DNA from 2 places in the Streptomyces sp. NPDC014727 genome. Region 1 is predicted to be linked to the other one. Evidence: riboswitches for the same ligand, from Rfam matches in the RefSeq annotation. Region 1 holds a riboswitch; the other holds the start of a gene.

Region 1 (4,149 bases):
CGGGCTGCAGCGGGTGGTTCGGAAGGTACGGCGCGAGGTGCGCACGCACGCCGACCGGGCCGACGCCGGGGCCACCGCCGCCGTGCGGGATGCAGAAGGTCTTGTGCAGGTTCAGGTGCGAGACGTCGCCGCCGAAGCGGCCGGGCTTCGCGAGGCCGACCAGGGCGTTGAGGTTGGCGCCGTCGACGTACACCTGTCCGCCGGCGTCGTGCACCTCGGCGCAGATGTCCGCGACGTGCTCCTCGAACACACCGTGCGTCGACGGGTACGTGATCATGAGCACCGCGAGCTCGTCGCGGTGCTTCTCGATCTTGGCGCGGAGGTCCTCGATGTCGACCTCGCCGTCGTCGGCGGTCTTCACCACCACGACCTTCATGCCGGCCATGACGGCGCTGGCCGCGTTGGTGCCGTGCGCGGAGGACGGGATGAGGCAGACGGTCCGCTGGTCGTCGCCATTGGCCCGGTGGTACGCGCGCACCGCCAGGAGGCCTGCGAACTCGCCCTGCGATCCGGCGTTCGGCTGGATCGAGACCGCGTCGTACCCGGTGACCTCGGCGAGGCGCTCCTCCAGCTCACGGATGAGGGTGAGGAAGCCCTGTGCCTGCTCGGCCGGCGCGAAGGGATGCAGCGCGCCGAACTCGGGCCAGGTGATCGACTCCATCTCGGTGGTCGCGTTCAGTTTCATGGTGCAGGAGCCGAGCGGGATCATGCCCCGGTCCAGGGCGTAGTCCCGGTCGGCGAGCTTGCGCAGATAGCGCAGCATCGCCGTCTCGGAACGGTGCTGGTGGAAGACCGGGTGGTTGAGGATCTCGTCGGTGCGCAGCAGGGACTTGGGCAGTGCGTCTGCGGCCGCCGCGTCCAGCGCCTCGATGTCCCCGTCGGCACCGAAGGCGGCCCAGACTGCGGCGATCTGCGTACGGGTGGTCGTCTCGTCGCAGGCGAGGGAAACCAGGTCGGCATCCACGAGCCGGAGGTTGACACCTCGGTCGCGAGCCGCGGCCACGATGTCGGCGGCCTTCCCCGGAACACGCACGGTGAGGGTGTCGAAGTAGGCGCCCGTCACCACCTCGACACCCGAGGCGCGCAGCCCCTCGGCCAGGATCGTCGCGTAGCGGTGGGTGCGCTGAGCGATCGTCCGCAGCCCGTCCGGGCCGTGGTAAACGGCGTACATCCCGGCCATGACGGCAAGCAGCACCTGAGCCGTACAGATGTTGCTGGTGGCCTTCTCACGACGGATGTGCTGCTCGCGGGTCTGCAGGGCCAGCCGGTAGGCCTTGGTGCCGTCCGCGTCGACGGAGACGCCGACGAGGCGGCCGGGCAGGCTGCGTGCGAACTGCTCGCGTACGGCCATGAACCCGGCGTGAGGTCCGCCGAAGCCCATCGGCACACCGAAACGCTGCGTGGTGCCGACCGCGATGTCCGCGCCCAGGTCACCCGGGGAGGTGAGCAGGGTCAGGGCCAGCAGGTCGGCGGCGACCGTGACGATCGCACCGAGGTCGTGGGCCTGCTCGATGACGGGCTGGATGTTGCGCACCGCGCCGGAGGCACCGGGGTACTGCACCAGGACGCCGAAGACACCGCGCTCGGCGATCTCCGCCGGGATGCCGTCGGCGAGGTCGGCGACGACGACCTCGACGCCGGTCGGCTCGGCGCGGGTCTCGATGACGGCGATCGTCTGCGGCAGGGCATCGGCGTCGACCAGGAAGACGCCGTTCTTGACCTTGCCGACGCGCCGCGAGAGCGCCATGGCCTCGGCGGCCGCGGTGCCCTCGTCGAGCAGGGAGGCGCCGGAGGTGGGCAGCCCGGTCAGCTCGGCGACCATCGTCTGGAAGTTGAGGAGCGCCTCCAGGCGGCCCTGCGAGATCTCCGGCTGGTACGGCGTGTAGGCCGTGTACCAGGCGGGGTTCTCCATGACGTTGCGGAGGATCACCGGCGGAGTGAAGGTGCCGTAGTAGCCGAGCCCGATCATCGGGGCCAGCACCTGGTTGCGGTCGGCGAGGGCGCGCAGCTCCGCGAGGACCTCGGCCTCGGTGCGAGCGGTCGGCAGCCGGAGTGCCTCCGCGCTCTTGATGACATCGGGCACGGCTGCCGCGGTGAGCTCGTCCAGCGAGCCGTAGCCGACCTGGGCGAGCATCTTCGACTGTGCCTCGGCATCGGGACCGATGTGGCGCTGCTCGAACGGAATGCCCTGCTCCAGCTGGGAGAGCGGAGTGCGGCGGGGGGTCATGGTGGAGGCCTCCTGGTCTGTCACGACCTGCGAGGGGCACCACGGCGCGGGTGCCCGAACGGCCTCCCCCTCTGTCATCTCGACCTGAGAGCTTCACCGGCGCACCCTGCGGCGCACCGGCTTTCACCGTCGGTGAGGGAAGGAGCCGCATCGGCACTCGGCCGCGCGGAACCCGCCCTGCTTTCCAGAGTGACCTCGTCCGTGCGGTACGGGGGCCTGAGAGATTCCGGGGAGGATTTGCTCCTTCGGCGCCTTCGGATCAGCTCCGGAGGACTCTCCCGCACGGGGTCAGCGGCCAGTACCAGCCTACCAGCGGGGTCAGTGGCGCCATTCTCGAGTGGCCAACCCCCCGGATCTGCACTTTTGTAGTGCTTGTGGAGTAGCCGCGACCAGTGGGAGGGACCGTGCAGACCGACATAGATCCGCGCAGCCTGATCGGCCGCAAGGCGTTCGACCGCAAGGGCACCAAGATCGGAACCGTGGACGAGGTGTACCTCGACGACGCGACCGGTGTCCCCGAGTGGGCGGCCGTACGCACCGGACTCTTCAGCCGGGACGCGTTCGTCCCGCTGGAACCCAGCGAATTCGTGGAGGACTCGCTCCGCGTCCCCTTCGACCGTGCGCTGATCAAGGACGCACCGGACTTCGGCGTCGGCCGCCATCTCTCGCCCGAACAGGAGCTCCAGCTCTACCGGCACTACGGCCTGGACTCCCCGTTCGAGGAGACCGGCCCGGACAGGGACTTCGGCAGACTCGCCGGCCAGGACGAGTAGTCCACCGGGTTCCGGACCAATGGCAACGGCTCGGCCGGCTGCAGGGCCGGATCGTCGATCCGGAACGTCCGCACCCGGCCGGGCGCCGACTCAGGTTCCTCGAACCGCACCGTCACCCGGCCGATGCCGCTGCCCTGCACCCAGCCATGCCCGTATGTGTCATGGCGTACGTCGTGTCCGGCGGTCCAGCGCCGTGCCGCCGACTGCTCTGCGCTCCCTGGGGGCTCCTCCGGCGCACCGCTCACCGTTTCCTCCCCACGGCCTCCCGCCGTCCTATCCTCCTCGGCCGCTTCCCCGCTCGCGGCCCGCTCACCGGCGGCCTGTGCGAAGAGATCCTCCTGGGTGTAATCGGCGAGCCCCGTGACGCCCACACCGAGGAGCCGTACCCCTCCGGTGGTGTCCACAGCCTCCAGGAGCCGCGCGGCGGCCTCCCGGACCACCGTGGGGTCGTCCGTGGGCCCACGCAGCGTCTCCGACCGTGTGAGCGTGGAGAAGTCGTACCGGCGCACCTTCAGCACCACCGTCCGACCGGACCGCCCCGCCCCCCGCAGCCGCTGGACACATCGGTCGGCCAACCGCTCCACCTCCGTCCTGACCCGCACCCGGTCGTGCAGGTCCGCGTCGAAGGTGTCCTCCACCGACACCGATTTGGCGTCCCGCTCCGCGACCACGGGCCGGTCGTCGTACCCGAGCGCCATGCGATGGAGCGAGCCCCCGTGCGCCCTCCCCAGCAGGCGTACGAGCTCCGCCTCACCCGCCTCGACGAGGTCGTCCACCGTCGTCATCCCGGCGCGGCGCAGATGGTCCGCCGTCGCGGGTCCGACGCCGGGGAGGATCCGTACCGGCATGGGTGCGAGCAGCTCCCGCTCCGTGCCCGGTTCGATGAGCAGCAGCCCGTTCGGCTTCGCCTCCTCCGAAGCGATCTTGGCAAGCATCTTGGAACCGGCGAGCCCGACCGAACCGGTGAGCCCGGTGACCGCTTTGATGGCCGTACGCAGCTGCTCTCCGACCTCCCGCGCGGAAGCCGAGTCGTCGGCCGCCCCGCCTGCCTCCAGGTCCACGAAGGCCTCGTCGAGACTGAGCGGCTCCACCAGCGGGGAGAGCCGCCCCAGCAGCTCCATCACCTGGTCGCTGACCGTCCGGTACAGA
Region 2 (4,149 bases), on a different contig from region 1:
GTTCACGAGGGCCTGCAGCAGCGCCTCGTACGCGTCGTAGCGTCCCGGCGTCACTTGGCGCAGCATGTGCTCGACCTGCCCGGCCGCCGCGGTGCCTGACGCACTCACCTGGTCCCGCCCCTCTTCGATCCACTGTGTCGGCCCGCCGCTCCCGGGGCACACGGGTGCGGCATGATGCCGAGGCACCAGCCATCAAACCAGCTTATGCGTCGGTCCTGACACCGACTTGACTCCATGGGCCGACGTGGCAATCGGCCCTGGAGCCGTCGGCGTGCTACGGGGTCTCGCGCCGGTAGAACGGCCGGACCTTCTCCCGCATCCAGTCGCCGACCGGGTCCTGTGCCACGTCGAGCAGGACCAGGTTGACCGGCCAGGGCACCTCGACCCGGCCCAGCGCACGGCCGAGGGCGTCCATCGGGGCGTTGCGTCCGGCGCCCTCCCAGGTGGAGAACTCGACCCCTATGAAGAGGACGGGCTCGCCGCCCTCGATGCTGGCCAGCGTCCGGCGGGCGGTGAGCACGACGCCGCTCTCCTCGAATTCGCCGGCCGCCGCGGCGAGGAAGTCGACGGGCTCCTCCTGCCAGGACGGTTCGTACAGCCGGACCCGGCCGCCGCCGGCCGGCCCGTCCAGCGGGGTGCGTCCGGCGCGGCAGAGCTCGGCCACGGCGGGCGGCGGCAGCGGCATCCCGACAGCGCCGCCCGGATTCACCGCGATACCGAGCTGCGGGGGCAGACCGCGGGCGAAGTCGCGGGCGGGTGCGACGGTGACGGACATACGGGTGCCGACGCAGGCGAGGAACTGCTGTTCGGAGCTGAAGACAGGAACGTACGCGGCGCCGTCGATCTCCAGTGTCGGCAGGTCCAGGTCCGGGGAGTCGGGTCCGCCGCCATTGGGCAGGGGCACCCAGACCTGGCTGCGCCCGAGCACCTCGACGAGCCGTCCGCCCGCCTCCGGGCTACCCACCGAGGCCATCAGTACCTCTTCGAGCTCATTGGCCGGCCATCCGCTCTGCGGATGGGACTGGACCTGCGCCGGAATGTCCACTGCTTCCCCTTCTTGCCCGAGCCTTCCCGCAGAAGATTACGGCCTGCCGCCCGCGCCTTCGGTGCCGTGGCGAACGTGATCCGGCCCAGCGCCCTCGCCGCCTCGCGGTCCAGCAGCACCGCCGAGGCGCAGCCGGGCGGCAGCAGGCCGGTCTCGGTGACCCGCAGCAGCTTCCCCACCGCCCTGCGATGCCGGGCGAAGGCGTATCCGGAGACACCCCGCCCGCGCTCCCGCTGGCCCTCCTTCGCCGTCTGCGGTGTGACGTCGAGCAGGACGAGATGGAGGACGCGGCCCCGGCGCCGGGCGTCACGGGCCAGCCAGCCGCGCACCCACGCCTGGGTTCCGCAGTCGTGGACGACGACGGACTCGCCGGAGCGCAGCGCGCGCCACAGTCCCCGGTAGTGGGCGGCGCGGACCAGCGGACGGTAGAGGGCGTACGGGAGTAAGCGGGGCATCAGCCGGGCCCAGCGGTCCCGGGTGTCCTGGGAGTCGATGGCGCGGGCCGTCGTCACCGTCCGCCGGATGAGCGTCGATTTGCCGCTGCCGGGCAGTCCGGAGACCACCACCACGTCGCCCGCCGCGAAGCGCAGGCTGCGCGGGCCGCGCCCGGCCCGCCCCCGCAGGTCTCGTACGACGGGCGCGCGCGGGCCGAGCATCTCCCCGGCCGGGACCCCCGGCTGTGCGGGCATCGCGTCGTGCGCGACTCCCGCGGTTGTCGCGTACCGCTGCAACGTCATCGCCCTCCCCCTGTCGGGTCACCCGCGTATGCCCCTGAAGTGTAAAGAAAAGGTAATGCGACACAACCGTCCACGCCGTCGATTCCGAGAGGGGACCGGGGCCCCACTCCGACGGAATGCGTGCGATGATGACCCGGCCAACTGCATAAAGGCCGCTTGAATCCGCGCGGGAGAGTTCCGGTCACTGCATGTGCCGGGCGCCGAAGGAGCAAGTTCCTCCCTTGAATCTCTCAGGCCCCGTACCGCGTGGATGAGGCAGATCTGAAAAGCGGGCCGCTCCGCGGCTCCACCCAAGGTGCAAGCCGAACCCCTCAGGGGCTCTCGGCGAACCTCTCAGGTTCCGATGACAGATGGGGAGGGATTGTCCTCGTCGTCATGCCCCGGGAGTCACATCCATGAGCACCGCCCCCCGTCTCACCGCCCTCGATGCCCTGCACCGTTCGCTGGGCGCGACCATGACCGACTTCGCGGGCTGGGACATGCCCCTGCGGTACGCCAGCGAGCGCGACGAGCACAACGCGGTGCGCACCAGGGCCGGTCTCTTCGACCTGTCCCACATGGGCGAGATCACCGTCACCGGCCCCGAGGCCGCCGCCTTCCTGAACTTCGCGCTGGTCGGCAACATCGGCACCGTCGCCGTCGGCCGCGCCCGCTACACCATGATCTGCGCCGAGAACGGCGGCATCCTGGACGACCTGATCGTCTACCGCCTCGGTGACGACGAGTACATGATCGTCGCCAACGCCGGGAACGCCCAGATCGTGCTGGACGCGCTGACCGCGCGGGCCGACGGCTTCGACGCCGCGGTGCGCGACGACCGCGACGCGTACGCGCTGCTCGCCGTCCAGGGCCCGGAGTCCCCCGCCATCCTGGCCTCGGTCACCGACGCCGACCTGGACAGCCTGAAGTACTACGCCGGCCTGCCCGGCACGGTCGCCGGTGTGCCCGCGCTGATCGCCCGCACCGGCTACACCGGCGAGGACGGCTTCGAGCTGTTCGTCGCCCCCGAGCACGCCGAGCAGCTGTGGAAGGCCCTCACCGAGGCCGGCGCCTCCCACGGCCTGATCCCGTGCGGGCTCTCCTGCCGCGACACGCTGCGCCTGGAGGCGGGCATGCCGCTCTACGGGCACGAGCTGACGACCGAGCTGACCCCCTTCGACGCCGGCCTCGGCCGGGTCGTGAAGTTCGAGAAGGAGGGCGACTTCGTCGGCCGCGAGGCCCTGACGGCCGCCGCCGAGCGCGCCGAGACCGCCCCGCCCCGCAAGCTGGTCGGGCTGATCGCCGAGGGCCGCCGGGTGCCGCGCGCCGGTTTTTCCGTGGTCGCCGGGGGCGAGATCGTCGGCGAGGTCACCTCGGGCGCCCCGTCGCCCACCCTGGGCAAGCCGATCGCCATCGCGTACGTGGACGCCGCGCACGCCACGCCCGGCACCACGGGCATCGGGGTGGACATCCGGGGCAGCCACGAGCCGTACGAAGTCGTGGCGCTGCCTTTCTACAAGCGTCAGAAGTGACGTCCGCGCACCTCAGAAGTGACGCATTCCCGTCTCACACCGTAAGACCACCGTTCATCAGCACTCCCACGCGTACAGGAGAATTCAGGTCATGAGCAACCCCCAGCAGCTGCATTACAGCAAGGAGCACGAGTGGCTGTCGGCCGTCGAGGACGGTGTGGCGACGATCGGCATCACGGAGTTCGCCGCCAACGCGCTCGGCGACGTCGTCTACGCCCAGCTCCCCGAGGTCGGTGACACGGTGACCGCGGGCGAGACCTGCGGCGAGCTGGAGTCGACCAAGTCGGTGAGCGACCTGTACTCGCCGGTGACCGGTGAGGTCACCGCCGCGAATCAGGACGTCGTGGACGACCCGTCGCTGGTGAACTCCGCTCCGTTCGAAGGCGGCTGGCTGTTCAAGGTACGTGTGGCGGAGGAGCCGAAGGACCTGCTCTCCGCCGACGAGTACACCGAGTTCTCCGGCAACTAAAGACCCCAAGGGACCACCTGATGTCGCTTCTCAACTCCTCCCTCCACGAGCTGGACCCGGACGTCGCCGCCGCCGTCGACGCCGAGCTCCACCGTCAGCAGTCCACCCTCGAAATGATCGCCTCGGAGAATTTCGCTCCGGTCGCGGTCATGGAGGCCCAGGGCTCCGTCCTCACCAACAAGTACGCCGAGGGCTACCCCGGCCGCCGCTACTACGGCGGCTGTGAGCACGTCGACGTCGTCGAGCAGATCGCCATCGACCGCATCAAGGCGCTGTTCGGCGCCGAGGCCGCGAACGTCCAGCCGCACTCCGGTGCGCAGGCCAACGCCGCCGCGATGTTCGCGCTGCTGAAGCCGGGCGACACGATCATGGGCCTGAACCTGGCCC

The links. A riboswitch is a leader RNA that binds a small molecule or an ion and turns the genes downstream of it on or off. The one in region 1 is predicted to bind glycine.
Region 2: linked by a shared signal. The riboswitch ahead of gcvT (glycine cleavage system aminomethyltransferase GcvT) and the one ahead of gcvP (aminomethyl-transferring glycine dehydrogenase) in region 1 are both predicted to bind glycine.

The regions. Positions count from the first base shown of each region.
Region 1 is NZ_JBIBYR010000020.1:8,903-13,051, reverse strand. It holds gene gcvP (aminomethyl-transferring glycine dehydrogenase) at 1-2,227, opposite strand, end outside; glycine riboswitch at 2,422-2,518, opposite strand; gene ACF1B9_RS26960 (PRC-barrel domain-containing protein) at 2,632-3,000, shown strand; gene ACF1B9_RS26955 (DNA polymerase IV) at 2,925-4,149, opposite strand, start outside.
Region 2 is NZ_JBIBYR010000022.1:97,432-101,580, forward strand. It holds gene ACF1B9_RS28400 (enhanced serine sensitivity protein SseB C-terminal domain-containing protein) at 1-108, opposite strand, end outside; gene ACF1B9_RS28405 (enhanced serine sensitivity protein SseB) at 275-1,045, opposite strand; partial or broken gene ACF1B9_RS28410 (AAA family ATPase) at 1,099-1,782, opposite strand; glycine riboswitch at 1,940-2,037, shown strand; gene gcvT (glycine cleavage system aminomethyltransferase GcvT) at 2,178-3,293, shown strand; gene gcvH (glycine cleavage system protein GcvH) at 3,385-3,762, shown strand; gene glyA (serine hydroxymethyltransferase) at 3,783-4,149, shown strand, end outside.